Regions from separate parts of the Geobacillus sp. LEMMY01 genome, predicted to be linked through region 2. Evidence: a T-box and tRNA genes for the amino acid it is inferred to sense, from the RefSeq annotation. Region 2 holds a T-box; the other holds one or more tRNA genes.
What was found. A T-box is a leader RNA that pairs with one kind of tRNA and senses whether it is charged. The one in region 2 lies ahead of B1A75_RS00675 (valine--tRNA ligase), so its partner is inferred to be a tRNA-Val.
Positions count from the first base shown of each region.

Region 1: it has a tRNA-Val gene. The T-box ahead of B1A75_RS00675 (valine--tRNA ligase) is inferred to sense a tRNA for this amino acid. The anticodon was not compared.

Region 1 covers NZ_MVKA01000052.1:82-12,478, forward strand. Annotated here, with positions in the region: partial or broken gene B1A75_RS18115 (IS110 family transposase) at 1-171, opposite strand, end outside; gene ganP (sugar ABC transporter permease) at 264-1,523, opposite strand; gene ganS (arabinogalactan oligomer ABC transporter substrate-binding protein GanS) at 1,698-2,984, opposite strand; gene B1A75_RS18130 (galactan degradation operon transcriptional regulator GanR) at 3,108-4,100, opposite strand; gene B1A75_RS18135 (methyl-accepting chemotaxis protein) at 4,660-6,381, shown strand; partial or broken gene B1A75_RS18140 (zinc ribbon domain-containing protein) at 6,475-6,809, shown strand; gene B1A75_RS18145 (Uma2 family endonuclease) at 7,081-7,653, opposite strand; gene B1A75_RS18150 (hotdog family protein) at 7,765-8,148, opposite strand; partial or broken gene B1A75_RS20450 (P-loop nucleotide/nucleoside kinase family protein) at 8,347-8,718, opposite strand; gene B1A75_RS18160 (HAD family hydrolase) at 8,786-9,439, opposite strand; tRNA gene B1A75_RS18165 (tRNA-Val) at 9,624-9,696, opposite strand; gene B1A75_RS18170 (HD-GYP domain-containing protein) at 10,157-11,656, shown strand; gene metC (cystathionine beta-lyase) at 11,775-12,397, opposite strand, start outside.
Region 2 covers NZ_MVKA01000001.1:125,886-144,687, reverse strand. Annotated here, with positions in the region: gene lonB (ATP-dependent protease LonB) at 1-816, shown strand, start outside; gene B1A75_RS19690 (hypothetical protein) at 845-1,003, shown strand; gene lon (endopeptidase La) at 1,021-3,363, shown strand; gene yihA (ribosome biogenesis GTP-binding protein YihA/YsxC) at 3,360-3,947, shown strand; gene B1A75_RS00725 (LiaI-LiaF-like domain-containing protein) at 3,989-4,474, opposite strand; gene hemA (glutamyl-tRNA reductase) at 4,641-6,005, shown strand; gene ccsA (cytochrome c biogenesis protein CcsA) at 6,016-6,834, shown strand; gene hemC (hydroxymethylbilane synthase) at 6,850-7,782, shown strand; gene B1A75_RS00705 (uroporphyrinogen-III synthase) at 7,779-8,549, shown strand; gene hemB (porphobilinogen synthase) at 8,550-9,524, shown strand; gene hemL (glutamate-1-semialdehyde 2,1-aminomutase) at 9,541-10,830, shown strand; gene spoVID (stage VI sporulation protein D) at 10,949-12,001, shown strand; gene ysxE (spore coat protein YsxE) at 12,045-13,076, shown strand; gene B1A75_RS00680 (hypothetical protein) at 13,114-13,302, opposite strand; T-box leader at 13,442-13,677, shown strand; gene B1A75_RS00675 (valine--tRNA ligase) at 13,778-16,420, shown strand; gene B1A75_RS00670 (bifunctional folylpolyglutamate synthase/dihydrofolate synthase) at 16,637-17,929, shown strand; gene B1A75_RS00665 (VWA domain-containing protein) at 18,017-18,802, shown strand, end outside.

The DNA of each region.
Region 1 (12,397 bases), on a different contig from region 2:
ATACAGCTGCTGAAACCCCTCTTTCGACTGGAAGATCGGGAACGACTTGCGAAGCACGCGCCCCCGGTCATCCACGAAGCAGGCGTAGTGGGTTCGTTTCGCGATATCGATGCCCACGACAAGCGTTTGTTCCGTAACTTGATCAATTTTATAGTTTTGTGTACAATTCATCTGAAGTCCTCCTTGGCATGATGGTAGGTATTGTTTGACACCCCTGCATCATACCAAGAGGGCTTTTTTTGATCAAGTCCCCGGAAAAGCTCCTAACGGGAATGCTCTTTAAAAGAATTGGTCCGTCGAAATTGCCATAACGCAATCCCCATGACAAACAAAGATAACAAGATCGTTAAAGCGGCAGCCAACGCATATTGGCTTGATTGCATCGTCAATTTATAAATCCAAGACACAAGAATATCCGTTCCCCCCGCTGTCGATCCCGGAACAGCTGGTCCGCCTCCATTAAACAGATAAATAATGTTGAAGTTATTAAAGTTAAATGTAAACTGTGTGATAATAATCGGCGCCATCGCCAACAACACCATCGGCAATGTAATATATCGAAATTTGGCAAACACGGAAGCTCCGTCAATCGTCGCTGCTTCATACAGCTCTTCAGGAATCGACTGCAAAACGCCCGTCGTAACGACAAACACATATGGGAAACCCAACCATCCTTGCATGAGGATGAGCGCCACCCTTGTCCAATGCTCATCGGTCATCCAAGGGATTGGATCGATGCCAAGCGCCGCTAAAATCGTATGGTTGATCGCTCCAAAACTATCATTAAACAAGCCGGCAAACACTAAAATCGTGACAAACCCCGGCACGGCCCATGGCAAAACGAAAATCGTACGATAAAAGTTCTTCAAGCGAAGGTCTTTCTGATTGACAACAACAGCCAACAAAATTCCAATCGCCACTTGAAGAGTGGAGGCGACAACCGTCCAAACAACGGTCCACGCCAACACATCAAAAAATGTTGATCGCCAAATATCAACCGTGAAAATTTTCAAAAATGTATCAAAACCAACCCAGTCGACCAAACGGGCAGGAGGAGAATGGTATAAATCATAGTTCGTGAAAGCTAATGCAAAGCTGAACAACACAGGAAAAATCACCGAAAAAATCAAGAGAAAAAAGGCAGGGCTGCTAATGACATATGGATAGCCTTGCTCAATGAGCTGATGATAGTCTTCCTTAAGAGTGCTTAATCTAATCCCTCGGTCTCTCCGCTCGCCGTTTTTATAGGCATCCCGCAAATTAAAATAATAAAAAGTTAACCCGAAAACAGCGACAATCACCGCAATAATTCCTTCCGCCAAAAGAAAGATCGAATTATCCCGCTGCACTTCCGTTCCTAGCGTCACAATCCCCCAAAACCCCATATTGAAAAGATCGGCAAAGACGATCAAAAAAGATACAGAGAAAACGAGAAATAAGATTCCTTTCGCCCATTGACGATTGTAAAGCTGACCGAGGCCGGGAATGATGGATAAAAACAATGCGATTTTCCGATGCGGCATCTTTTTCCCCTCTTTCCTTGGCAAATCCGAACACATTTTTTCTCGAAAACAAAAGGTGTCAAACAAAACGGCTGTTTAACACCATCACGATCGATTCATTTATGGGCCAAGGCTTAGGCCCTTGCGCTTTGGCTCTTTGATATAACAAGGCGCAAGGACCTTTTGCGACGCCCCTTATTTGCCGCTATGTTTGGCCTCAATTTGCCCTTTAATCGTTTTTACTGCCTGATCCAGCGCTACTTTTGGCTCCGCCTTTCCAGTCGCAATCGTTTGTAATGCCGAATCAGCCGGTTTCCATACTTCGTTCATTTCCGGAATGTTCGGAATCATTTCAGAAAACTGAGACTGCTCGGCAACCGCACGTGCGGCCTCGCTGTTTTTCACAATCGGATCATTCACTAAAGCTTTGACAGCAGGAACCTCTTTTGTCACTTCATATCGCTTTTTCGAATTTTCTTCGTTAGCTAGGAAGATGACCAATTTCTCAGCAAGGTCTGGATGTTTTGAATAGGCACTTACGTTGTAGCTTTTTACCCCAATAAACGCGCTCATATTTTTTCCGTTTTCTAAAGCTGGGAGTTTCGTCACCCCAAAGTTGATTCCTGCTTTTGTGAACGGCTCAATATTCCACGGACCAGAAATGATCGCTACTGCTTTGCCTTCCGTAAACAGCGATTCGAGCACATTAATCCCCTGCTCCCCAATCATCCCCGATGGGAACAGTCCTTCTTTATAAAACTTTTGAATAATTTTAGCTCCTTCAACAGCGCCGGCATTGTTTAATCCAATATCTTTCGGATTATAATTCCCATTTTCGTCCTTGCCAAAAATATAACCACCATATCCGCTCATCACACTTTGGGCGTAGTAAATCTGGTCAAACAGCGCCAAAAAGCCGAATTTTTTACCATCTGTCACTTTCTTTGAATACTCATACCATTCCTCAAGCGTTTTCGGCAATTCCTCTTCAGAGATGAGATCTTTGTTGTAGTAAAGCGTCGTTGTCTCGACCGCTTTTGGCAGACCATACACTTTGTTGTTTACTTTTTGCGACTGCATGGCGGCTTCCGTGTAGATCGATTGAATGTCTTCACCAACATTCAATTCTTTAATGAGCCCTTCCGTCACGGCTGTCCCAATCTGGTCGCTCGGCATCGTCAATACATCCGGCCCAGTGCCGGCCGGCCCGTCCAAACGCAAATCCTCAATTTGTTTCGCATACGGCTTCTCAATGACTTTTACTTTCACATTGTTTTCCTTTTCAAATTGGGCAATGGCATCTTTAATTCCCGCGCTTTTTTGAATGTCTTCCCAAACGACGAGCTCTACTTTTCCATTGTTCTCTTTGTTTTCTCCCGCACGAGATCCTTGATTAGCATTTTCTTTAGGCCCACATGCAGCTAAAGACAAACTAAAAGCCATCACACTCACAAGTGCAAGATGTTTACTAATACTCCTCATCATTCCCCCATTCCTCCTTCTCTTTTGGAAACGCTTAACTACCTTCAATATAGCACCAACAATAAAAAATGTAAACAACTTTTTACTAAAATTAATAAAAATATTTACGAAACAAAAAAGAGGCTAGTTCGTACTTTTTCGTACGATGAGTTCAGCCCCTAACAGCAATGTCTTGACAATTTTTCTCTTTCTTTGTATCCGCTCCAGCAACAACTCGATCGCACTTTTGCAAATTTCATGAATATCAATATGAAATGTCGTCAACGGCGGCGAAACATATTTGGTAATACTGATGTTATTGACACTGATGACGCTCACCCTGTCAGGGATGGCAATGCGATGCTCATTCAACGCCTGCAGGCAACCGACGGCAATCGGATCAGCCGCCACAAAAAACGCGGTAGGCAATCGATCCCCCAGGGTTTCAATCGCCTTGGTCATGAGTTCATAGCCATTGTCAAAAGAAAACCCTCGGTGGCAAAAAATATACTCTTCCTTGAGCAACCCCTTTGCTTTCATATAATTTCGAAACGCCCGCTCGCGCGAGTCCATCTCATCCTTTCCTGTATTCGGATTCGGATACGTCCCGCCAATAAAGCCGATGTCCGTATGCCCTTTCTCGAGAAAGAAGTCGATCGCCCGCTCAGTGATCTGTGTTAAATCCGGGCGCACCGAATCAAAACAGCGCGGGTCGGGCGATAAATCAATAAATACTCCATTCGTCGTAATCGATCGCAGACGCTCAAGTTCCCGATCCGAAAAAATTCCAACGGCGATAAACCCCTCAATGTTCTCTGGAATTTGGTCAATGCCATCTGAAATTTTATACATCTGCAGCTCTAGATTAAACTCTTTCGCCAGCTTTTCCATTTCCATCCTCATTGTTTTGTAATACACATCTTCTAATTCCTCTTTATCCGTCAACCAATATAAAAAAGCAATATTGCGAATCACTTTTCTGATGGTTTTCTTGCGGTAGTTCAACTTTTCTGCTACTTCATAAATTTTCTCCCGCGTCTCCTCAGATACCGAAAGATCTGGATCATTGTTCAACACCCGCGAGACAGTTGAAATTGAATAGCCTGCTTGTTTGGCAATGTCGCGAATTGTGGCCATGTGCATTACCCCATTCTACTCAGTTTTGTCCATTATTATTATAACAGACATTCAATGTTTTTACTAAAATTTTTTACTATATAGCAGCTGTTGATCGTTTTCAGTACTTCCTCTCGATAAAAATCTTCTCAATTTTTGTCGAGAGGATACGAAATTACAATAGGTTCAATTTTTATAACTTCCACTTTGCCTGGATGCGGATCCTAAAATTTTTGTGTAAAAACCGGTCAATGGATTTGCTGTTGCCAAGGCGCATTCCCCCGCCTCATGATTAAATGGCAATAAACTAAGATTCCCTTTTATTTATAGAAGTTTAAAGAAATAAAATTGGATCAAAGTCTTTTCTATCATTCCTGAATCTCCAAAAAAAGCAGGCTGTCTGCCTTTCCGGAAATTGCGCCCCCCAGCTATCGATCAAATGCATGATCGTGTATCGAAAGACGCAAACGCTATCCTTATCAACTAACATAGACGATTAGGAATGCAATACTATTTATCAAGCAGGGCTTCATAACTATAATTATAGACATATTTGAAGAAACTAGGGGGGGAAGGTTTATTGAAATCGTTCAAACTGGGGACAAAGATGAATGTCATGTTTTCCTGTACGATCGTTTTATTGACCACAGTGATTATGACGGTCGCAAGCATCCAGATCAAAGAAGGAATAAAAAAAGAAACGCTGGAAAGAGTCAAATCAAACCTTATATTGGCTTACCGTTACATAGACGAGAAGTACAAAGGAAATTGGATGTTAAAAGACGGAATGCTCTATAAAGGAGAAACCCAAATCAATGGCGACAATCAGCTGGTTGACGAAATCGGAAAAATGATTGGCGGAACGGTCACTATTTTTCAAAACGATACACGAGTAGCGACTAATATCATCCTTCATGGCCAACGAGCAATTGGCACAACGGCTCCAAAGCCAGTCGTCAACAAAGTGTTAAAGGAAGGAGGCACCTTTTTCCGGGAAGTCGAAATTTTAGGTGAATGGTATCAAGCGGCATATATGCCTATTAAGAGCCATAATGGGGAGATTATAGGGATGTTTTATGTCGGAATTCCCCAAAAACATGTGAACACGGTAGTGTCTTCGCTTTTCAGAATGCTGCTTCTTTCTGCTGTTGCCGTATTAGCGATCGCTGCAAGCGTTACGGTTTGGTTCACACGACACATCCGCGTCAGATTAGATGCTGTCTCCAAGGCGCTCCAGCAAGCCGGGGAAGGAGACTTTACTGTCACACTGAACGATGGTGCACGCGATGAAATCGGACAAATTGTTGAAAGCTACAATAAAATGAGAGACAACCTTTCCGAGTTGCTCGCACGCGTCACAGCCGCGTCAGAGCAAGTCGCCGCAGCTGCCGAGGAACTGACAGCCAGCGCGGAACAAACCGTTCTGTCGACCGAACAAGTTTCCGCAGGCATTCAAGAAGTAGCGAACAGGGCAGACATCCAGAGCAGCAAAACAGACGCAACGGCCGCATCCATGGAACAAATGGCAAAAGGAGTGGCCAGTATCGTAGATCGTTCGACAGCCATAGCCGATTTGTCTGTCCATATGATTGCCCAAGCGGAGGATGGGGGAAAATCTGTGGAAAAAACCGTAGAACAGATGAACGCCATTCAACAGTCTGTCCTCCAATCAGAAAAAGTCATTCGCTCCCTTCAGGAGCGGTCAAAAGAAATCGAATCGATCGTCAACATCATCAACCAAATCGCTGAACAGACGAATCTCCTCGCTTTAAACGCCGCGATTGAAGCGGCAAGAGCTGGAGAACACGGAGCGGGGTTTGCGGTGGTCGCCGATGAAGTGAGAAAACTGGCCGAACAGTCCCAAGAGTCAACGAAACAGATTGCTCATTTAATTGCTCGCATACAGCAAGATATCGAAAACACTGCCCAGATCATGGGAGACGTCATTCAAAACGTTCAAAGCGGAATGAACACGTCGCAAGAAACGTCCCAAAAGTTTCATGTCATTTTGAAAAACACCAAAACGATTTCGGCACAATTAGAAGACGTATCCGCGTCCGTACAGCAGCTCTCAGCAGGCATTCAAGAATTGGATTCAACCATTACTGAACTAGCAGCCACAGCCGAAAAAACGATGGAAACGTCTAAAGAAATGGCTGCTTCCGCTGAAGAACAGGTCGCTTCAATGGAAGAGATTACATCATCAGCCCAATCATTAGCGAATTTGTCGGAAACATTGCAAGAAATCGCGCAAACATTTCATATCGTTCCGAAAGAAGCCTCCCGCTTCAAGCAAAGCTAAGCGGGAATCGTTCACGCTCCAGTCAATAACCGTTTTATCATCTCGCGCCGAGAAGACCCCCACTTCCACGCGTGAGCGTAAGTGGGGGGATGAGTGGCCAAGCTTCATGAGAAAATCGCCAACTGTCGGAACGATTTCCTGCACAAACTGTCCACCCGCCTCATCCGCGAAAACCAAGTGGTGTGCGTGGAGGACTTGCGCGTGCAGAACATGCAAAAAAAGCGAAATGGTACGGGCGGACGGTGGTCCGTGTCCACAGCACCTTTCCATCGAGCCAATTGTGCTCGTGCTGCGGGCATCGACAAATGGAGGTGAAGTCGCTCGACATCCGCGAGTGGGTGTGCCCAACCTGCGGAGCCGAACATGACCGGGACCATAACGCCGCCCGGAATATCCTGAATGAAGGGCTTCGTTTGCTGTCTTTGTAAGTAAGGCAGCCCAACCGTGGGACGCACGGGGATGGCTTGGTTGACAGCCTGCCGTGGGGCGGCTGTTCCCAAGAATCTCCCACCTCGAAGCGTGAGCGTAGGTGGGAGAGCGTTCAAGCACTTATTTCAAATCCGCAAGCTCTCCCAGCAGCAATAGCCTCTCCATCTGTAACGCAACTCCCGTGTCCCCGCCACGATGAACTTGCCCCCATCACCGCCAGATGGGGCGTCCGTTTCCACAGCCGCTCTAAACATGTGGGCATATACGCGTTTATGATAACCGCTGAAACACATCATTCAGGCAAACCTTTAAATCTGGATGCAGAAAAGAAACCAGCACATCTTGTTCTCCAAATACTTCCCTTTTTTCATATACTCCGTTATGCCATCCGTACACCTCGACGGTTCGATGCAGCGGGTCAACCATCCAGTATTCTTTTACTTCAAACCGTTGATATAATTTGTATTTTTCATTTCGGTCTTTTAACGCCGTACTCGGAGACAACACTTCTACGATTAAATCAGGGGCGCCCACGCATCCCTTTTCTGTAATTTTCTCTCGGTTACAAATAACGGAAATATCGGGCTGCACCACATTTTTCACAGATTTGCCATCAAGGCTTGAAGCAAATATGACATCAAAAGGGGCCACGACCACTATGCATCCTTGCTGTTGAAAATAATCCCGCAACGCCGCATACAACTCACCAACAATATACTGATGGGTAAACGAAGGAGAAGGAGCCATACTATATGGCACGCCGTCAATCAATTCCCATTGTCCGTCCCATTTTAGATAATCTTCATACGTGTAGTTGTGATTTGAAAACTCCGGCGTTGTCATCGCGCCTTCACTCCATTTGCTTTTTGTTTCCATTATATCATGGCGCCAAATATTATTCTAAGTTCGACAGATGACAGGCACAGTGTTCATTAAATCCGGATCTCGATTGAATCACAGTTGCATAATCACCCCCGCAAAATCACCTGTCAACACCGCTTTTCCATGCTGGTTCGTGCAGACAAATGAAGCCGCGATGGCGATGCGGTGGTTTTCCAGCTGTTCATATTTTTCAATTTTCACGTCACAGCGGATTGTATCTCCCGTAAACACAGGACGCAAAAACGCAAAGTTCATCGTCCGGGCTAGGACATTATAATCCCCACCTATTTTTGTCGGCAGCGTCGCCGTCAGCAACCCTTGAACGACAAACCTTCCCTGTTCATCCGGAGTAACGTGGTGAACGCCTCGATCACCCGAAACTTCCGTAAACCGCTTCACATCCTCGACCGTAAACGTCCGCTCAAACGTCATGACGTCCCCTGCTTTTAATGGCATGAACCTCTCCCCCTTAATATGCATAGAAGTTTCATGAACACAAAACCTTTGACTATTCAGAATCTCGCAAACGATATGGCCGATGTCATCGCTATTTTTTTCGCTAGTATCCAAAAGATGCTTTCGATCAAATCCTGAGGCATGAAACTCATTCAGCAAAATGAGGCAGCGTTCCCCCATTTGTTGTTCCGGAGCTCTCATTCCATCTCTTTGCATTAACGTTTTCGCATCTGCCCACAAAACAACATACATCACCGTTGCGTTTAAATCTTTTACATTTTCAGACAACCATATTGCTTCTTGGGGGAAGGCAATATAATCCACTACCACATCATTGCCGTATTGGACAAAATTCCTCACAAGACTCAGAATATTATCCCAAATTAATGAAAGTTCCTCTTTACTTTCCCACGGTTTTTTCCGTCCATTGATATGCATATGGCTGATGTCATCGCCGGAAATATACGCGCTATGCGCTAATGTATTGGCCAACGCTGTTGAGATCGTTGACTTGCCGACTCCAGCAGGGCCGGATATGAGGTATACGGTCCTTGTTTGATGATTTTTCATTTCTTTTCTGTCCCTTGCCTTTTCGTTTTGCAACAAAAGTCAAACGAGCAATAGTACACGAAGACCATCATGATCCTTCGATCAGCTCGATCACTTCCGCTAAACGCTTTTCTGCCATCGAATTGAGCCGCAAGTCGTATTGTTCGAAAGCTAAAGACTGTGTGACTGGATTGGGCACAATGACACACTTGACTCCCGCGGCCAAGGCCGCTTGAAGCCCATTTAAAGAGTCTTCAAAAACGACTGCTTCATCAGGACGGACATCTAAAGCAGCGAGCGCTTTTTGATACAAGTCAGGAGCGGGTTTGATTTTCTCCACATCTTCACTTGTCATAATCACTTCAAAATAGGACAGCAGCCCGAGCTTATTTAAATAATGAATCACCCACTCTTTTCTAGAACTTGAAGCAATCGCTATTTTATAGCCCAATTGCTTTGCTTCTTCTAAATAGTCCTTCACCCCTTCACGCGCCTGAGGGGTTTTCATCTTTATCTGATAAAAGCTTGCGGCTTTCGCTTCAATTTCTTCGATGTTGCAGTTTTCCCCCAGCTGCTGTCGGACAAATTCATAAAGGGGCGCATTATCCGATCCGACACATTCAACAAAACGTTCAAGAGGCAAATCCATACCATAGACATTCATCGCTTCTTTATAAGCCTCAAACCAAGCTGTTTCTGTATCTACAATCAAACCGTCAAAATCAAAAATAATGGCTTTGATCAAAGCGGCTCTCCTCCTTTCCCACACACCTTCATTTCACAATTCAGAACAATTAACGAACGATTCGACATTCTACAAAAAGGAATGCTCTCAAAATCACACGAAGTCACCCAACATAACGAATGACGGCCAAAATGAAATAAAAAATCCCTTGAAGCCTTCCAGCTCAAGGGATTTCGCTCGATGATTCCGACTGGGCTCGAACCAGCGACCTCCACCCTGTCAAGGTGGCGCTCTCCCAGCTGAGCTACGGAATCATATGTTATTGTTCGCTGTTGAACACATTTTTAATTATATAGACAGACATACGGATTGTCAACTTCTTTTTTTAAAAAAATAGTGTTCATTGTGAAAAAAGAAGAAGCGCACCTCTAGCCCACGCTCGAACAGCACAAGAAGGAACTGGGTGCACCGGCAGCGGATGGTTTCGTATTGCTTGATGATGCGGCGGCGTTGCTGTTTAGCGAAGGCCGCTGTTTCGATCAAGTCGGTGTCAAGCTGCGGGCTGGCGGTCGAGATGGCGTAACGATCAAGGCCAAGCGAGGCGGCGAAGTCGAATATGTTAATTGGCACACAGACGGACAAATAACCAACACGGAGGAAGAGATCTTACAGCGGGGGTTCATCGCATTTTTCTATTACATTCTCATTGTTCTATCAAACGAGAATCAGTATATTAGAAATAAGCCCATAGTCTTAGAAGAAAGGCGGAAAAACATGTATCGTTCATTCGTACACCAGCTGCTGCGCCATTACATCACTGGATCGGCCATCGCTGTCGGCATCGTTGGTGCGACATTAATGCTGACGACGCTCCGCGTTTCCTTTCAGGAGGGAAAGTGGCTGGTAGGGATTTTGTTGCTGTCGACAATGGTCATGGGAGCGGCCGAGTGGATCGTTTTTCGCCGCGATTTGGCGCCGATTCGGCAATTTTTCGCTGCCAAACAGCCGGACGAGAGGTTGGCCGCGAAGGCCCTGGAACAAACGCGCCGCTTGCCGATATTGGCGGTGCGCCGCATTTTAGGTCCACATTTGTTCGGGTTGTCGATTCCCGGCATGGGGCTGACGGCTTTATGCATCCATCACCATGTGCTATCCCTTCCGTATCGATACATCTTGTACGCCTTTATCGGCGCCATTTTGATCGCGTCGCTCCATGCGTTGATTGAATTTTTCTTGACAACGAAAACTTGCCGGCCGCTGATGGCGTATTTGCTTACGAAGGCTGGCAGGATCGATGAAAGGCATCCGCCGCTTCCCGTGTCACTCAAAACAAAATTGCAGCTGACGGTCTTGTTCAGCAGTACATTTCCTGTCTTATTGTTCAGCCTAGCAACCGAAATCAAATGGTCGCTTACAGGGCCGAACGCATCCCACTGGTCATACTGGCCGTGGGCGGCCGTTATTTTGCTGTTTTCGATCGCATTTTCCGTTTTCTTGACTCGCTTGTTAGTTGACGAAATCAACGAGCCGGTCAGCGTGCTGTTAACTCATATGAAATGGGCGGAAAACGAAACGTATAAACCCGTCGCCCACAATGTGTATACCGATGAATTTGCCTATTTGCTTCGAGGATTCAACCATATGATCAATGCTGTGCATAGCCGCGACCAAATGAACAAAGAGCTTCTCAACAGCTTTATCACCGTCTTGACGGCGGCGCTTGACGCCCGCGATCCATATACGGCGGGGCACTCGCTGCGCGTGGCCCGTTACGCGCTCGCGATTGGGGAAAAGCTTTCCCTTCCGGATGAACAGCTGGATGCCTTGTATCGCTCCGCTCTGCTGCATGACATTGGAAAGATCGGCATTCCTGATGCCATTTTGCTTAAAGACGGAAAATTAAGCGATGACGAATTTGCCTGGATCAAAAAGCACCCCGCCCTCGGGGAGGCCATTTTGCGAGAAGTCAGGCCGATCGAACCGATCGAACCGCTTTTGCCCGGCATTCGCTCCCATCACGAACGCATCGATGGCAAGGGATATCCGGATGGCTTAGCAGGCGACGAGATTCCGTTATTTGGAAATATTATTGCCGTCGCGGATGCGTTTGATGCCATGACTTCGGACCGCCCGTACCGAAAAGGCATGGATATTCGCCAAGCTGCCGACATTTTAACGAACGGAAAAGGGACACAATGGGATGAAGAAATTGTCGATGTGTTTTTACAATATGTAGAACAACAACTTTTGCCTTCGTCCACAGCGGTTTCCTAATTAGCGCTGTCCAAACCTTCTTTCTAGCACGAAGCACGGTTCAGGCTGCGTCTTTCTTCCTTTCAAACAGTGCAAACGGTACGCCCCCGTCGCAAGGGGCATACCGTGCGGCGCCTTGCTAGGTGGATGGGACGGACGGCCGCTCTTTCACAAACGACAACGCCTGCTCGAAATCGCGGATCAAATCGTTCACATCCTCAAGCCCAACGCTCAACCGCAGCAAGCCGTCGGTAATGCCGCGCCGGAGCCGCTCTTCTTTTGGCATAGCGGCATGCGACATTTTCGCTGGGTACGATAAAATCGACTCGACCGCCCCAAGGCTGACAGCAAACACCGGCAGGCGGACGTTTCGGACGAACGTCCGAGCCGCTTCTTCATCGGCTAAGCGGAACGACAGCACAGCGCCAAACCCGGCCGCCTGATGGCGCTGGATGTCATGGCCTGGGTGGTTATCCAGCCCCGGATAATACACTTCTTCGACCTTTGGATGACAAGCCAAATACTTGGCGATGGCGGCCGCTGATTCAGACGACTGCTTCAGCCGAACGTGGAGCGTTTTTAATCCCCGCAGCACAAGCCACGCATCTTGGACGCCAAGGACAGCACCAAACGCGTTTTGAAGTTTGTACAACTCTTTTCCCAATTCTTCATCTTTCACCACCGCCAATCCTGCGACGACGTCGCTATGGCCGGCTAAAAATTTCGTGGCGCTGTGAAGGACAATATCGACGCCAAGGTCAA
Region 2 (18,802 bases):
GTGTCAGAAAGCGGCATTCGCCTCCTTGCCGCCTATGCGCGCAACGGGCGGGAGGCGGTCAACATGATGCAAATTGCCGCTGGCCTGGCCATCACGGAAAACCGAGAAAACATTTTGGACAAAGATATTGAATGGGTCATTCAATCGAGCCAAATGACTCCGCGCTATGAGAAGAAAATCGCGTCTGCCCCGGCGGTCGGCGTCGTCAATGGCCTTGCCGTGTACGGCCCGAACACCGGCGCGCTGTTGGAAATTGAGGTGACCGCCTTGCCGGCGAAAGGAAAAGGATCGATCAATGTCACCGGCATTGTCGAGGAGGAAAGCATCGGCAGCGCAGAAAAATCGGTGCGGCGCAAAAGCATGGCGCGCGGCTCGGCGGAAAACGTCATCACGGTGCTGCGGGCGATGGGCGTGCCAGCGGACCGCTACGACATTCATGTCAACTTTCCGGGCGGGGCGCCGGTTGACGGCCCTTCAGCCGGGGTGGCGATTGCGGTCGGCATTTATTCCGCCATTTACCAGCTGCCAGTCGATCATACGGTCGCGATGACCGGAGAAATCAGCATCCGTGGCTGCGTGAAACCGGTCGGCGGCGTGTTCGCCAAAATCAAAGCGGCCAAACAAGCTGGGGCGAAAAAAGTCATCATCCCGATTGAGAATATGCAATCGCTGCTAGGCGAAGTCAGCGGCATTCAAATCATCGCCGTCCGCCGCCTCGAGGAAGTGTTCGTCCATGTGTTCGGCGAAGAGGCGCTCCGCCGCGGCCCCGCGCTGCTGCCAGCGGCTATGGACCGCTCGGAGAAAAAGCTCGTCTAGCCAAGGGAAACGGCGGCAAGGCGAACGAGTGGCAACGAAAGCGGGCGGCCCGCCCGGCCTCTTTTATGCACGGCTTCGGCGCAAGCGGATCGTCGCTGAAGTCGGTTTTTCTTTGCCTGCAGACGGAGCGCCGCGCGCTTTTTCGTTCGTCAAATTTTACAAACCCGGCTACCGTACTATACAATAAACGAATAGAAGCGAGAGATGGAGGTGTTCGGCGTGAACGGAAAGAAAAAGGAGACGGTCGTTCCGCTTTTGCCGCTGCGGGGGCTGCTCGTGTTTCCGACGATGGTGCTCCATTTGGATGTCGGGCGCGAGAAATCGGTCAAAGCGCTCGAGCAAGCCATGGTCGAGGATCATATGATTTTGCTGACGTCGCAAAAAGACGTTGCCATCGACGAACCGGACATGGATGACTTATATAAAATGGGAACGATCGCGCGCGTCAAGCAGCTTCTAAAACTCCCGAACGGCACGTTCCGCGTGCTTGTCGAAGGCGTCGCCCGGGCGCTCATCACGGAAGTGATCAGCGAGGAGCCGTACTTTCTCGTCAAAGTCGAAAAGTTTGCTGATCGGGCGGCGAAAGATTTGGAAGATGAGGCGCTCAAGCGGACGATGCTTGAATATTTCGAGCAGTACATAAACTTGTCCAAGCGGCTGTCGGTCGACATTTACGCCTCGATCGTCGACATCGATGAGCCGGGGCGAATGGCGGACATCATCGCCTCGCACTTGCCGCTTAAGCTTGAGGAAAAGCAGCGCATTTTAGAAACGATCGACGTGAAAGAGCGCCTCAATAAAATCATCCAAATTTTGCACAACGAAAAAGAAGTGCTCCAGCTTGAGAAAAAGATCAGCGCCCGCGTCAAGCAGTCGATGGAGCGGACGCAAAAAGAGTACTATTTGCGCGAGCAAATGAAGGCGATTCAAAAAGAGCTTGGCGAAAAGGAAGGAAAAACGGGCGAAGTCGAGGAGCTGAAAGAAAAAATCGAGGCGGCCGGCATGCCGGAGCATGTGAAACAAACAGCATTGAAGGAGCTTGACCGCTATGAAAAAATTCCGGCGACCTCAGCGGAAAGCGCAGTCATTCGCAACTACCTCGATTGGCTCATCGCTTTGCCGTGGTCGAAAGAAACGGAAGACATCCACGACATTAAGCGGGCGGAAGCGATTTTAAACGAAGAGCATTACGGGCTCGATAAAGTGAAAGAACGGGTGCTTGAATTTTTATCCGTCAAGCAGCTGACGAAATCGTTAAAAGGCCCGATTCTTTGCCTCGCCGGACCGCCGGGGGTCGGCAAAACGTCGCTCGCCCGCTCGATCGCCAAAGCGCTCGGCCGCCGCTTCGTCCGTGTTTCGCTCGGCGGCGTCCGCGACGAATCGGAAATTCGCGGCCATCGCCGCACGTATGTCGGCGCAATGCCGGGACGCATTATCCAGGGGATGAAAAAAGCAGGCACGATCAACCCCGTCTTCTTGCTCGATGAAATCGACAAAATGTCGAGCGACTTCCGTGGCGATCCATCGGCGGCCATGCTGGAGGTGCTTGATCCGGAGCAAAATCATACGTTCAGCGACCATTACATTGAAGAGCCGTACGATCTATCGAAAGTCATGTTTATCGCCACGGCCAACCATTTGGCGGCGATTCCGCAGCCGCTCTTGGACCGGATGGAAGTGATCCACATACCAGGCTACACAGAAGTGGAGAAGCTGCATATCGCCAAGCGGCATTTGCTGCCGAAACAAATCGCCGAGCACGGGCTGAAAAAGGCGGCGTTGCAAATTCGCGATGACGCGATGCTCGATATCATCCGCCATTATACGCGCGAAGCCGGGGTGCGGGAGCTTGAGCGGCAGCTCGCCGCTATCTGCCGAAAAGCGGCCCGCCTCATCGTTTCCGGCGAGAAAAAGCGGGTGGTGATCACAGAAAACAATCTTGAGGAATTTTTAGGGAAGCGAAAATACCGCTACGGCCGAGCGGAGGCGGAAGACCAAGTCGGCGTGGCGACCGGGCTGGCGTATACGGCGTTTGGCGGCGATACGCTCGCAATCGAAGTGTCGCTCGCGCCAGGCAATGGGAAACTCGTGCTGACCGGCAAGCTCGGCGATGTCATGAAAGAATCAGCGCAAGCGGCGTTCAGCTACGTGCGGTCGCGCGCTGAGGAGCTTGACATTGATCCGAAGTTCCATGAGAAATATGATATTCACATCCACGTTCCGGAAGGCGCGGTGCCGAAAGACGGGCCATCGGCCGGCATTACGATTGCGACCGCACTCATTTCCGCTTTGACGGGCAAGCCGGTGAGCCGTTTTGTCGGCATGACCGGGGAAATTACGCTGCGCGGCCGCGTTCTTCCGATCGGGGGGCTGAAAGAGAAAACGTTAAGCGCCCACCGTGCCGGATTGAAAACAGTCATTTTGCCGAAAGACAATGAAAAAGATTTGGCTGACATTCCGGAAACGGTGAAGCGCGACTTGCGCTTTGTGCTCGTCTCCCATCTCGATGAGGTGCTGCCGCACGCGTTGGTGGGGTGGAAGCGATGAATGTGAAGAAAGCAGAGCTTGTGACCAGTGCCGTCAAGCCGGAACAATATCCGGACGGCGGACGGCCGGAGGTGGCGCTCGCCGGCCGTTCGAACGTCGGCAAATCATCATTCATCAACAAAATGATCAACCGGAAAAATTTGGCGCGCACCTCCTCAAAGCCAGGCAAAACGCAGACGTTGAATTTTTATTTGATTAACGACTCGTTTTACTTTGTGGACGTGCCAGGTTATGGCTTCGCCCGCGTGTCGAAGCAGGAGCGGCAAAAATGGGGGAAAATGATGGAGACGTACTTTACGACGCGCGAGGTGCTCAAGGCGGCGGTCCTGCTCGTTGACTTGCGCCATCCGCCGACGAAAGACGATGTGATGATGTACGAGTTTTTGAAACATTACGAGATCCCGGTGATCGTCATCGCGACGAAAGCGGATAAAGTGCCGCGCGGCAAGCATCAAAAACACGCGAAAATCGCGCGCGAGACGCTGCGGATGGCTGACGGCGACCCGCTCATTTTGTTTTCCGCCGAGACCGGGCAAGGGAAAGATGAAGCATGGGCGGCGCTTTTGCCGTTTGTGGCCTCATGACGAAAACACCAGCGATTCGGCTGGTGTTTTCGCTTCCAAGGCTATTTTCGCCTAGCCCATAATATATAGATACCGATGGCGATGAGTCCGAGCGGCCAAAACTTCCAGACAGAGGAAAGTCCGGCTTGGACGAGGTGAAAGAATGGCTGGCCGCGCCCGGAAAACGTCAGCAAGACAGCGAGAAGCAAAAAAAGCACGCCAAAGCCGGCCCCGCCTTTTTGTTTGCGGCTGCTGGCGAAAAAAGCGAGCGCGATGAGGAAAAAAAACATGTTCACGCCGCGGGGCCAGAACGAAAATGCACCCGCAAGGAGCAACTCAACGCCAAATCCGAGTAAAAGAAAGCCGGGGAAAAGGTAAGCATATTCGCGCGCTGAATGCGCCTGGCCAAGCAAAGCCGCGCCGCAAATGGCAAGCAAGGCCGGCCACCCTTGGAAGAAATGGAAAAGGGGGGATTCCAACTGTCCGGCGAGAAAATACAGCCCGAGGCCGATGAACAAGATGCCGGCGAATACCGTTCGGGTTTTCATGATCGTCGCGTCCTCCGTTTCCCTTTTGGACATGTTTATGATAGAATGATCACTGTCTACAGTTTAGCATAGCTTTGGAGGCATGTTCACAATTTTTTCAAACCGGAACGATGGACGGTTGTGATATAATGATAGAAGGGATTCGGTCAATAAGGGGGATGGCATCGTGCAAATCGTAGTCGTTGGCGTCGACTATAAAACCGCCCCTGTAGAAATCCGCGAAAAGCTCGCGTTTGCGGAAGCGGAACTCGGTGCGGCGATGAAACAGCTCGCCAAGCAAAAAAGCGTGCTCGAAAATGTGATCGTCTCGACGTGCAACCGGACGGAAGTTTATGCAGTGGTCGATCAACTGCATACCGGCCGTTACTATATTAAAGCATTTTTAGCCGAATGGTTTGGCGTTAGAGTGGAAGCGATTGCTCCGTATTTGCGTGTGCTTGAAGGAGAGGCGGCCATCCAGCATTTGTTCCGCGTGGCGGCTGGCCTTGATTCGATGGTGCTTGGGGAAACGCAAATTTTAGGGCAAGTGAAAGACAGCTATTTGCTCGCTCAAGAGATCGGGACGAGCGGCACGATTTTCAACCATCTGTTCAAGCAGGCAGTGACCTTTGCGAAGCGCGCCCACTCGGAAACGGGCATCGGCGCGCACGCTGTATCGGTCAGCTATGCGGCGGTTGAGCTGGCGAAGAAAATTTTCGGCCGCCTTGCCGGCAAGCACGTCTTGATTATCGGGGCCGGCAAAATGGGGACGCTGGCGGCGCAAAACTTGTGCGGCAGCGGCGTCGGGAAGGTGACGGTTGTCAATCGGACGCTTGAAAAAGCGAAACAGCTTGCTAAGCAGTTTGCCGGCGAGGCGAAGCCGCTCGGCGAATTGTCATGCGCTTTGCTGGAAGCGGATATCGTCATCAGCTCGACGGGAGCCAAAGGCTATATTTTGACGAAGGAAATGGTGGCGCCGCTTGAGAAAATGCGCAAAGGCCGCCCGCTCTTTATGGTTGACATCGCGGTGCCGCGCGATTTGGATCCGGCGTTGGCTGATTTGGAAACCGTGTTTTTGTACGACATCGACGATTTGCAAGATGTGGTGGCGGCCAACTTGGCGGAACGGCAAAAGGCAGCGGCTCGCATTGAAACGATGATCGAAGCGGAACTTATGGCGTTCAGCCAATGGATGCAGACGCTCGGCGTCGTGCCAGTCATCGCCGCATTGCGCGAAAAGGCGCTGGCCATCCAAGCGGAAACGATGAAAAGTTTGGAGCGGAAACTGCCGCATTTGTCGGAGCGCGATTGGAAAGTGTTGAACAAACATACGAAAAGCATTATTAACCAGCTGCTCCGCGATCCGATTTTGCAGGCGAAGGAACTCGCCGCCGGCCCGAATGCCGAGGAGGCGCTTCAGCTGTTTATGAAAATTTTCAATATCGAAGATGCGGTGAAAGCCGAGCGGCGCATGCAGCAGGCGAAATCCGAGCAGCGCGATGAACAAGACGCGGAAGCGGTCCGTGCCGCCCGCCCATCATGGCAGCTGTAAGGTGGGATGGATGGTGGCGCTGTTGTATGAGCTGTCCATTTTGCTTTACATCGCCTCGATCCTTTTCTATTTCATCGATTTTTTGCAACAAAACCGGAAGGCGAACGACATCGCCTTCTGGTTGCTTTCTATTGTTTGGCTTTTGCAGACAGTGACGTTTGTTTCTCGCATCATTGAGACGAAGCGCTTTCCGATTTTAACGATGTCGGAAGGGCTTTATTTTTACGCCTGGCTGCTCATTACGCTGTCGCTCGTCATCAATCGGCTGCTGCGCGTCGATTTCATCGTCTTTTTTACGAACGTGCTTGCTTTTTTTATTTTGGCCATTCATACGTTCGCACCGTCTTCGCAGTCGCCGGCTGTTGCGGAGCGGCTCGTTTCGGAGCTGCTTATCATCCACATCACCCTTTCGCTCGGAGCGTATGCGGCGTTTACGCTGTCGTTTCTGTTTTCGGTGCTTTACATGTTGCAGTACAGTTTGCTGAAAAAGAAAAAGTGGGGGGCGCGCCTTTGGCGCATGGCGGATTTGTCACGGCTTGATTTTTTGTCGTATGTTTTAAATGTGCTCGGCTTGCCTATGTTGTTATTAGGGCTCATCCTTGGCGTGATTTGGGCGTACATTCAAATCGACCATTTCCATTGGTATGATGCGAAAGTGCTCGGGTCGTTTGTCGTTTTTCTCGTCTATGGCGTCTATTTTTACAAGCGAGCCGTCCGGCAGATGCAAGGGAAGGCGATCGCGCTATGGAACATCGGTTCGTTTTTATTTTTGCTTGTCAACTTTTTCTTGTTTGGCAGTTTGTCAAAATTTCATTTTTGGTATTCGTAATTGAGGTGGAACGAGATGCGGAACATTGTCGTTGGCTCGCGGCGCAGCAAGCTTGCCTTGACCCAGACGAAGTGGGTGATCAACGAATTGAAACAGCTTGGGGCGCCGTTTACGTTTGAAGTGAAAGAAATCGTCACGAAAGGAGATCGGGTGCTTGATGTTACGCTCTCGAAAGTCGGGGGCAAAGGGTTGTTTGTGAAAGAGATCGAGCATGAATTGCTCGCCGGCGGCATCGATATGGCGGTCCATAGCATGAAAGATATGCCGGCCGTGCTGCCCGAAGGTTTAGTGATCGGCGCGGTTCCGCGCCGCGAAGATGCACGCGATGTGCTTGTCAGCAAAGGAAACCGGATGCTCTCCGACTTGCCGCCTGGGTCGGTCATTGGCACGAGCAGCTTGCGCCGTTCGGCGCAGCTGCTTGCCTATCGCCCGGATTTGACGATCAAATGGATTCGCGGCAATATTGACACAAGGTTGGCGAAGCTCGAAAGCGAAGAGTACGATGCGATCGTGCTGGCGGCGGCGGGTCTTGCGCGCATGGGTTGGGGCGATGACGTCATCAGCGACTATCTTCCTTTTGATGTCTGTGTTCCGGCGGTCGGCCAAGGGGCGCTGGCGATCGAATGCCGGGAGGATGATGACGAATTGCGCGAATGGCTCAGCCGGTTAAACGACGAGCAAACCGAGCGGGCTGTTCGGGCGGAGCGCGCCTTTTTGCAGCAAATGGAAGGCGGCTGTCAAGTGCCGATTGCCGGCTACGCCGAAGCAGACGGCGGTATGGTGCGCCTCACGGCCCTTGTCGCTTCGCCGGATGGAAAAGAAAAGTATAAAGAAATGGTCACGGGCGCCGATCCGGAGGCCGTCGGCCGGCAGGCGGCCGCTGTCTTAATCGAACAAGGGGCGAAAGCGCTTATCGAGCGGGTGAAACAGGAGTTGAGCCAATCATGACACACAGCGCGCTCGCCGGCAAAACGGTGCTCGTGACGCGCGGCAAGGAGCAGGCCGCGTCATTTTCTGCCAAGCTGCGTGCTGTTGGCGCCGTTCCAGTCGAGCTTCCGCTCATTGTCATTCGACCGGCGACGGCGCCGGAAGAAATCGCTTCTATGGTTGAGCGGCTTGGCGAATACCGTTGGCTCGTTTTCACAAGCGCGAACGCCGTCCGCTTCTTTTTTCCGCATGTTTCGTTGCCGCGGCCGCTGCCGGAGATGGCTGTCGTCGGCCGGAAAACAGCGGCGGCGCTCGCCGAGCATGGTCTTTCCCCGGCGCTCGTGCCGGATGATTACACCGCCGAACGGCTGGCTGACTTGCTCATGCCGCGCGTCAAACAAGGCGACCGGGTGCTGTTTGTCAAAGGCAATTTGGCGCGCCCGACCTTGCCTGAGGCGTTGCGAAACGCCGGCGCCGCGGTCGACGAGCTCACGGTGTATGAGACCGCGTCTGACGAAAGCGGCCGGGAGCGGTTGTTGTCGCTGTTGCGCCGGCGGGAGCTTGATGCGGTCACCTTGATGAGCCCGTCGGCGGTTGACAGCCTTGTCCGCCTTCTCGACAAAGAAGCGGATGCCCTTCTTTCCAGTGTTGCGGTCGCCTGCATCGGACCGGTGACGAAAGAAGCGGCCGAGCGGGCGGGCATTCCAGTCCATATTTGTCCGACGGATTACACCACGGATGGTATAATCAAAGCGATGGAACAATATTTTTCCATGGAGGGACGATGAATGGCACTGTCATTTGACCGCCATCGCCGTTTGCGGCAAACGGCTGCGATTCGGGCGATGGTGCGCGAGACGCATCTTCGTGTCGAGGATCTCATTTACCCGCTGTTTGTGGTCGAGGGCAGCGGCATTAAGCGGGAAGTGCCGTCGATGCCAGGGGTTTACCATTTATCGCTTGACCGCTTATCCGAGGAAGTGGACGACATCGCCAAGCTTGGCATTCCCGCCGTCATGGTGTTTGGCGTGCCGAATGAAAAAGATGAAGTCGGTTCGCAGGCGTATTGCGAAACAGGGATTGTTCAGCGGGCGATCCGCCAAATCAAAGCCGAACACCCAGATCTAGTCGTCATTGCTGATACGTGTTTATGTGAATATACGAGCCACGGCCATTGCGGCGTCGTCGAAAACGAGCGTGTGCTGAACGACCCGTCGCTCGAGCTCCTCACCAAAACGGCGGTGAGCCAAGCGCAAGCCGGCGCCGACATCATCGCGCCGTCGAACATGATGGACGGCTTTGTCGCCGCCATTCGCCGTGGGCTTGATGAAGCAGGGTTTGAGTATGTGCCGATCATGTCGTATGCAATCAAATACGCTTCGGCGTTTTACGGCCCGTTCCGTGATGCCGCCGACAGCGCGCCGCAGTTTGGCGACCGGAAGACGTACCAAATGGATCCGGCCAACCGCCTTGAGGCGTTTCGCGAGGCGGAGTCGGATGTCAAAGAAGGCGCTGATTTCTTGATGGTGAAGCCAGCGCTTGCCTACATGGATATTATCCGCGACATCAAAAACCGTTTTCCGCTGCCGCTTGTCGCTTATAACGTGAGCGGCGAGTATGCGATGATCAAGGCGGCGGCGCAAAACGGCTGGATCGATGAGAAGCCGGTTGTCATGGAAATGTTGACAGGGATGAAACGGGCGGGCGCGGATTTGATCATTACGTATTTTGCCAAAGATGTCGCCCGCTGGCTGGCTGAATAGAGAGGAGGGCGGAAGCATGCGAAGCTACGAACGGTCAAAAACCGCTTACGAAGAAGCGGTGAAATTGATGCCGGGCGGGGTGAACAGCCCGGTGCGCGCCTTCAAGTCGGTCGGGATGACGCCGATTTTCATGGCGCGCGGCCAAGGATCGAAAATTTACGATATTGACGGCAATGAGTACATTGATTACGTGCTGTCATGGGGGCCGCTCATTTTAGGGCATGCCCATCCCCAAGTCGTTGAAGCGTTGAAGCGGGTGGCGGAACAAGGGACGAGCTTTGGCGCTCCGACATTGCTTGAAAATGAGCTCGCCAAGCTCGTGATTGAGCGGGTGCCGTCGGTGGAAATCGTGCGGATGGTCAATTCCGGTACGGAGGCGACGATGAGCGCCCTCCGCTTAGCGCGCGGCTATACGAAGCGCAACAAAATCATGAAATTCGAAGGCAGCTACCACGGCCACGGCGATTCGCTGCTCATTAAAGCCGGCTCCGGCGTGGCGACGCTCGGCTTGCCGGACAGCCCGGGCGTTCCGGAATCGGTCGCCCAGCATACGATCACGGTGCCGTACAACGATTTGGACAGCGTCCGCTATGCGTTTGAGCGGTTTGGCGAAGACATCGCCGCGGTGATCGTCGAACCGGTCGCCGGCAACATGGGCGTCGTTCCGCCAGTGCCTGGCTTTTTGGAAGGGTTGCGCGAGGTGACGAAACAATACGGCGCTTTATTGATTTTCGACGAGGTCATGACCGGGTTCCGCGTCGATTACCATTGCGCCCAAGGGTATTACGGCGTTGAGCCGGATTTGACGTGCCTTGGCAAAGTGATCGGCGGCGGCTTGCCGGTCGGGGCGTACGGGGGCAAAGCCGAGATCATGGAGCTTGTCGCGCCGAGCGGACCGGTGTACCAAGCCGGCACGCTCTCCGGCAATCCGCTCGCCATGACGGCCGGGTACGAGACGCTCCGCCAGCTGACGCCGGAAACGTACGAAGAGCTTGGCCGCAAAGCGGCGCGCCTTGCGGATGGGCTTCATCAGGCAGCAGAGAAATACGACATCCCGCATACGATCAACCGCGCTGGGTCGATGATCGGCTTTTTCTTCACGAACGAGCCGGTGGTCAACTACGAGACAGCGAAAACGTCCGACTTGGAGCTGTTTGCCGCCTATTATCGGGAAATGGCGAATGAAGGCATTTTCCTGCCGCCGTCGCAATTTGAAGGGCTGTTTTTGTCGACGGCGCACAGTGATGATGATATTGAATATACGATTGCCGCTGCTGAGCGGGTGTTTGCCCGTCTGCGCGGATAAGGAAAGGGGCTGCCGACCGTCGGCAGCCCAATTTTTTATCATACCGCCTCGTTTCCGTTCATACAATGGATAATGTCATCAAAACCATTTGCCGAAGGGACGGAAGGAGGAGGCCCGGTTGGAGCAATCGTATTTGCGTTTTTCATTGGAAGAATCGGTCTGGTTTAAAAGAGGACAGGAAGTCGCCGAGTTTTTATCCATTTCTCTTGATCCGGTCATTTCCGTCGATGAGTACGACCAATATATTACGATCCGTGGGGCGCTCGAGCTAAACGGTGAATTTCGTCAGGCGGGCGAAGGGCTCGTCGAGGCGGATGACGACGTGTTTGAGCTGGCTGGTTATCGGTTCATTCAGCACATTTCGGTGCGCGAAGACGGGATCAGCGAACTGTCGCACCGTTTTCCAATCGATATTACGATTCCAAAAAACCGCATTCGTTCCCTTGAGGATGTGTACGTGACGGTTGAATCGTTTGATTATGATTTGGATGAAAACGGAAGATTGCTGATCACTGCCGACATTTCGATCAGCGGCATCAGTGAAGCGCCGCTTGGCGATGATTTGCCGGACGATGAGGAGGACGATGAGCCGCTGTTTGCCCCGTTTGAATCGATCGCCCGCAAGGAAGCGGCCGGTGAGGAAGCGTTTGCTTCCGTGGATGATCTCGCCGATGAGGCGGATGAACAGCCGGCTTTGGCCGCCGGCGAAACGACGGTTTCCGTCATGGAGCCAGCCGCCTTGCGTCATGAAGAAACGGGGGCTGAAGAAGAGGAGGCCAAAGAGCCGTTTTTGCCGCTTGAGACGGAAACGAAGGTGGTCAGCGCACAGACGGAGGAAGACATCGCTTCGCTGCTGCCGCCAACTGAGGCGAAGGTATCGATCGGGGCGGCGAAAAAGGCGGTTGAGGAAGAAGAGGAAGAAGAAACGAAAACAAAAAGCGAAAATGCGCTTTACTTGACGAAATTGTTTGCGAAAAGCGAGGCGGAAGAGTTTACGAAACTGAAAATTTGCATCGTCCAGCAAGGAGATTCATTGGACAAGATTGCCGAACGGTATGATGTGACCGTCTCGCAGCTTTTGCGCGCCAATGATTTGGAAAGCCCAGATGACGTGCACGAGGGGCAGCTGCTATATATTCCGGCCATGGCGGGAAGCCGTCCTTTCTCATGAAAGGGACGCTTTCCGTTTCTTTTGCTGATAAGGGGGCGTAACGATGGCCGCACAGTCTGACCGATATGATGCTGTGCTCGTCCAGTATGGGCTTCGACCAGTGCGCATTGAGCAGCGAGGCAAAGCCGTCAAGGTATACACGAACCGCGGCGTTTTTGCTTTAAAGCCGCTCGAAAGCGAGCAAGAAGCCGCCGCCGTTTGGCAGTCTCTTCAGCATGGCGGTCCCCGTTGTCTCCCGCTTTACCTGACGCGGCAGCGGTCGCTGTTTGCCACAGAAGGCGGCCGTCTTTATTATTTGCAAGCCTGGCATCATGGCGAAGCGAGAGCGGATGAGGATGCCGTTCGCTCCTTTTTTCGCGAACTCGCCCGCCTCCATCGCGCCACCGTCCGCACGATCGAGGTGAGTGAGGAAGAGGCGGCGGCGTACCGAAAGCAAAAAAAGGACGAATGGCAACGGGCGCGGACGGTGTGGGAAGAACGGATTGAGCGGTACGAAGCGGCGTGGTACATGTCTCCGTTTCAGCTTCAATGCTGCACATATTTCCATGAGGTGATGCGCGCGTACTCGTTCGCTGAAGAACGGCTCGATGTGTGGGAAGAGACGCTCAAAGAGACGAAGCAATGGCGCATCGCCTGGGTGCACGGCAAAGCGCGCCTCTCCCACTATATCCCGCCGTATTGGATCAGTTGGGAGCGGGCGCATTGGAATTCACCGCTCTTTGATGTGATCGCCGCGCTCCGTTTTCACGTACAGACAATGCCGCCGCTTGGGCGCGAGTGGCTTGAAGGGATGGAGGAGTACGAGAAGGAGCTGCCGCTGTCCGACGGAGAGCGGGCGTTTTTATACAGCCATTTGGCGGAGCCGCGCGGGTTTGTCCGCTGTTTGGAGAGGTATGAGGCCGCTTCGCGGAACGAGCGGAACGAACGGGAATATGTGGCCGCGTTGCAGCGTCGTTATTTGGCGTTCAAAAATACGGAGGCGCTCGTTATGCACCTTGTCCAACGCGACGCCGCGCGGCAGCAGGAAGAAGCGGTGGACAACGAACCGCCGGCGGATGAAAGCAGCAATGATTAAATGGATTTTGAATCCAGCCAAACAAAACGGCGTCGCACTAAATCCATTCCAAATGGAGCGCCACGGCAATGAAAACGAAGATGGCCAATAAAATGACATCAAACGTCGTTGGCAGAAAAATGGTGCGGATCGCTTGAAAAATGGTGAGCGGGATGATCACTTGGGCGCAGACGGCGCGCACTTGCCGAAGCCACGGCGGCCACGAATACGGGTTGAATCGCCGCATCGACATTCCCTCCTTCTCCGGTTTACTATACAATATGAAACGTGCGATTGTTTGTCACCAAATGCACACGGATGGAATAAATAAATAAAAACTTGGCAAAGATGATGGACAATGGTAGTATAATAATCGAACAATGATGACAAAAGCGAAGACGGGGAGGAGTACAGCGGTCCGCGCCTGCAGAGAGGGAAATCAGAAGCTGCGAGATTTCCTAGGATGACGGCTGCTGGAAGGTCGCCCTTGAGCTGCTTCTTTGAAAGGCGCTGCTGCCGAGTAGAGGAAGCCGGCATCATGCCGTTATGCCAATGAAGCGCTTAAGCCTTTGGGCTTAAGAAAAAAGGTGGTACCGCGAAAGCAGCTCCTTTCGTCCTTTTTGGATGAAAGGGGCTTTTTTGCTTGCCGGCTGCGCGGCATTGCTCAGTGGGAAGCCGCCGTCGGCCGCATTGTCCATCATGTTGAAGGAGGGAAATGAAACATGGCACAGCACGAAGTGTCGATGCCGCCCAAATACGACCACCGCGCGGTCGAAGCGGGGCGCTACGAATGGTGGCTGAAAGGAAAATTTTTTGAAGCGACCGGTGATCCGAACAAACGACCGTTTACGATCGTCATCCCGCCGCCCAACGTCACCGGCAAACTGCATCTGGGGCACGCGTGGGATACGACGCTGCAAGACATCATTACGCGCATGAAACGGATGCAAGGGTATGACGTTCTGTGGCTTCCGGGAATGGATCACGCCGGCATCGCCACCCAGGCGAAAGTGGAAGAGAAGCTGCGCCAGCAAGGGCTGTCGCGCTACGATTTAGGCCGGGAAAAATTTTTAGAAGAAACGTGGAAGTGGAAGGAAGAATACGCCGGCCATATTCGCAGCCAATGGGCGAAGTTAGGGCTTGGCCTCGATTACACGCGCGAGCGGTTCACGCTCGATGAAGGGCTCTCAAAAGCGGTGCGCGAAGTGTTCGTCTCGCTCTACCGGAAAGGGCTTATTTACCGCGGCGAGTACATCATCAACTGGGACCCGGTGACGAAAACCGCTTTGTCAGACATTGAGGTCGTTTATAAAGAAGTAAAAGGCGCGCTCTACCATTTGCGCTATCCGCTCGCTGACGGCTCCGGCTACATTGAAGTGGCGACGACCCGTCCGGAAACGATGCTCGGCGATACGGCCGTTGCTGTGCACCCCGATGACGAGCGGTACAAGCACTTGATCGGCAAAATGGTAAAACTGCCGATCGTTGGCCGCGAAATTCCGATCATTGCCGACGAATACGTCGATATGGAGTTCGGCTCCGGGGCGGTCAAAATTACGCCGGCGCACGACCCGAACGACTTTGAAATCGGCAACCGCCACAACTTGCCGCGCATTCTTGTCATGAACGAAGACGGCACGATGAATGAAAACGCCATGAAATACCAAGGGCTTGACCGGTTTGAATGCCGGAAGCAGATCGTCCGCGATTTGCAAGAACAAGGCGTCCTCTTTAAAATCGAGGAGCACGTGCACTCAGTCGGTCACAGTGAACGGAGCGGCGCTGTTATCGAGCCGTATTTGTCGACGCAATGGTTTGTGAAAATGAAGCCGCTCGCCGAAGCCGCCATCAAGCTCCAGCAAACCGACGGCAAAGTGCAGTTCGTGCCGGAGCGTTTTGAAAAAACGTATTTGCATTGGCTTGAAAACATCCGCGACTGGTGCATTTCGCGCCAGCTTTGGTGGGGGCATCGCATCCCGGCATGGTACCATAAAGAAACGGGTGAAATTTACGTCGACCATGAACCGCCAAAAGACATTGAAAACTGGGAGCAAGACCCCGACGTGCTTGATACGTGGTTCAGCTCGGCGCTTTGGCCGTTCTCGACAATGGGATGGCCGGATGTGGAATCGTCGGATTACAAGCGCTACTACCCGACTGATGTGCTTGTCACCGGCTATGACATCATTTTCTTCTGGGTGTCGCGCATGATTTTCCAAGGGCTCGAATTCACCGGGAAGCGCCCGTTCAAAGACGTGCTCATCCACGGTCTTGTCCGCGATGCCCAAGGGCGGAAAATGAGCAAATCGCTCGGCAACGGCGTCGATCCGATGGATGTGATCGATCAGTACGGCGCCGATGCGCTCCGTTACTTCTTGGCGACCGGCAGCTCGCCGGGGCAAGACTTGCGCTTCAGCACCGAAAAAGTTGAAGCGACGTGGAATTTTGCCAACAAAATTTGGAACGCCTCGCGCTTTGCCTTGATGAACATGGGCGGCATGACGTACGAGGAGCTTGATTTGAGCGGCGAAAAAACGGTCGCCGACCATTGGATTTTAACGCGCCTCAACGAAACGATCGACACGGTGACGAAGCTTGCTGAGAAATACGAATTCGGCGAAGCGGGGCGCACGCTGTACAACTTTATTTGGGACGACTTGTGCGACTGGTACATTGAAATGGCGAAATTGCCGCTTTACGGTGACGACGAAGCGGCGAAAAAGACGACGCGCTCCGTGTTGGCGTATGTGCTCGACAACACGATGCGCCTGCTTCACCCGTTCATGCCGTTCATTACCGAGGAAATTTGGCAAAACTTGCCGCATGAAGGCGAATCGATCACCGTCGCTCCGTGGCCGCAAGTGCGCCCTGAGCTGTCGAACGAAGAAGCGGCGGAAGAAATGCGGATGCTCGTCGACATCATCCGCGCCGTCCGCAACGTCCGCGCCGAAGTGAACACGCCGCCGAGCAAGCCGATTGCGCTCTATATTAAGGTGAAAGATGAACAAGTGCGGGCGGCGCTCATGAAAAACCGCGCCTATCTTGAGCGGTTCTGCAACCCGAGCGAGCTCTTGATCGATACAAACGTTCCCGCGCCGGACAAAGCGATGACGGCGGTCGTCACCGGCGCCGAGCTCATCATGCCGCTTGAAGGGTTGATCAATATTGAGGAAGAAATTAAGCGGCTTGAAAAAGAGATTGACAAATGGAACAAAGAAGTCGAGCGCGTCGAAAAGAAACTGGCGAACGAAGGCTTTTTGGCGAAAGCGCCGGCTCATGTCGTCGAAGAAGAGCGGCGCAAGCGGCAAGATTACATGGAAAAACGCGAAGCCGTCAAGGCGCGCCTCGCCGAGCTCAAACGGTAGACAAACGATCTTGCTGTTGATTATGATGAAGACGAATCCGCTTTCCTGTGGATTCGTCTTTTTCGATGGATCATGATGGAAGGTTGGCATATTCTGAGAAAATGTTTGTTGTCAACATATACTCGCTTTCGCCAAGCTTCTCGATGTGTGGCGCATCCGCCGCATGAAGCCGGCAGGGGGCGGCAAGACACCAATGGAAAAAGGAGGATGATGGACATGGTTCGAACGTATGAAGAAGCGGTCGCTTGGATTCACGGGCGGCTGCGGCTTGGCATGAAACCAGGATTGAAACGGATGGAATGGATGATGGAAAAACTCGGGCATCCGGAACGCCGCGTCCGCGCCGTCCATATCGGGGGAACGAACGGCAAAGGGTCAACGGTCGCCTATTTGCGCTCCATTTTGCAAGCGGCGGGCTATTCGGTCGGCACGTTCACCTCGCCGTATGTCGAGCAGTTTAACGAACGAATCAGCATAAACGGCGAACCGATTCGCGATGAAGAGATCGTGGAGCTTGTGCAAACGATCAAACCGCTTGCGGACGAATTGGAACAGACGGAACTTGGCGGACCGACCGAATTTGAAGTGATCACGGCGATGATGCTTGATTATTTTGGCAAAAAAAACATTCAAGACATCGTGCTCATTGAAGTCGGTCTCGGCGGCCGCTTGGACTCAACCAACATCATTTATCCGCTCCTTTCCGTCATTACGAACGTCAGCTACGATCATATGAACATCTTAGGCGATACGCTCGATCAGATCGCCGCGGAAAAAGCGGGGATCATTAAATCAGGGGTTCCGCTTGTGACAGCGGTCAACGAGCCTGAGGCGTGGGATGTGATCGCCAAGACGGCGGCGGAGCGGAAAGCGAAAACATATCGTCTCGGCGTCGATTTCACCGTTTCCGACCGGCAGGCGACGGCGGAAGGGGAGCAGTTTTCCGTCATGACGCCGTTTGCCGAGTATCCCAATTTGCGCATTTCTATGCCCGGCGCCCATCAAGTCGAAAACGCGGCGGTGGCGGTGATGGCGGCAGAACTATTGCGCCTTGGCTATTCGTTTTTGATCGATCCGGAGCATATCGCCGATGGGCTGGCCACAGCCGCTTGGCCCGGCCGGTTTGAGCGGGTGAGCGACCATCCGCTGATCATCCTCGACGGCGCCCATAACGAAGCGGGCATCCGCGCTCTTGTGGAGACGGTGCGCACCCATTATCCCGACAAACGCGTCCATGTCTTGTTCGCCGCGCTGACAGACAAGCCGCTTGAGCGGATGATTCAACGGCTTGATGAGCTCGCGGATACGATCACGTTTACCACGTTTGATTTTCCGCGCGCGGCAGCGGCGGAACAGTTGGCTGCTCTTTCATCCCATCGGCATAAGGCGACTGTTCATCGTTGGAAGGAGTGGATCGGTGAGCAGAAAACACGTTTGTCGGCTCAAGAAATGTTGCTGATTACGGGGTCTTTGTACTTTATTTCCGAAGTAAAAAAACGGCTTGCGTAAGAAAAATTTGCTATCAACAACGTCTTTGAAATGGTATAATGAAGATAAAGAAAAATAGGCAATTTGTCATGAAACGGGGAGAGGAACATGAGGAAAAGGAGGTTTTTCCAAGCTCTTACAGCGTCGGTCTGGGCATTTTTGCTCATGTTTTGCACAGGTGGGAAGGAGGTTGCCGTTCAAGCCGCTTCTTCCTCTCTGCCATCGCTTCAATTGCAGTTTTCTTCGTCACAATCAGAGTACGCCAAGCCGCCAAACGGCGATGCCCAAGGCCGGCTCGATGTGACGCTCGTTCCACAAGGCGCTGTTTCAGGAATCATCCGCCCGCCGATCGATGTCGTGTTTGTCATGGACGTGTCGGGGTCGATGACGGCAATGAAGCTGCAAAGCGCCAAATCCGCTCTGCAAGCGGCGGTCAACTACTTTAAGTCCAATTACAACCAAAATGACCGCTTTGCTCTTATTCCGTTTTCCGATGGAGTGCGGGAAGCAAGTGTGGTTCCGTTTGGGAAGTACTCGAATGTTGCAAGTCAGCTTGATGCCATTCTCAATACCGGCAACAGCTTGACCGCCGGCGGCGGAACGAACTATTCGGCTGCTTTGTCTCTTGCTAAGTCGTATTTCACGGACCCAACGAGGAAAAAGTATATCATTTTCTTAACGGATGGCATGCCGACGGTGTTGAATACAGTCGATACGATTACGTACCGGGAGGTTAAACCGAAATTTTGGGGCGGATATCAGTATACAGGGAATAGAGTAACCGATTCTCTTTCGGTCACATACGAATTGTACAGCGATGGACGGACTGCCGGTATCCGTTTTACCGACAACAAAGGATATTCTCGCCAATTTTACAGCGACGGGCAAGATTAT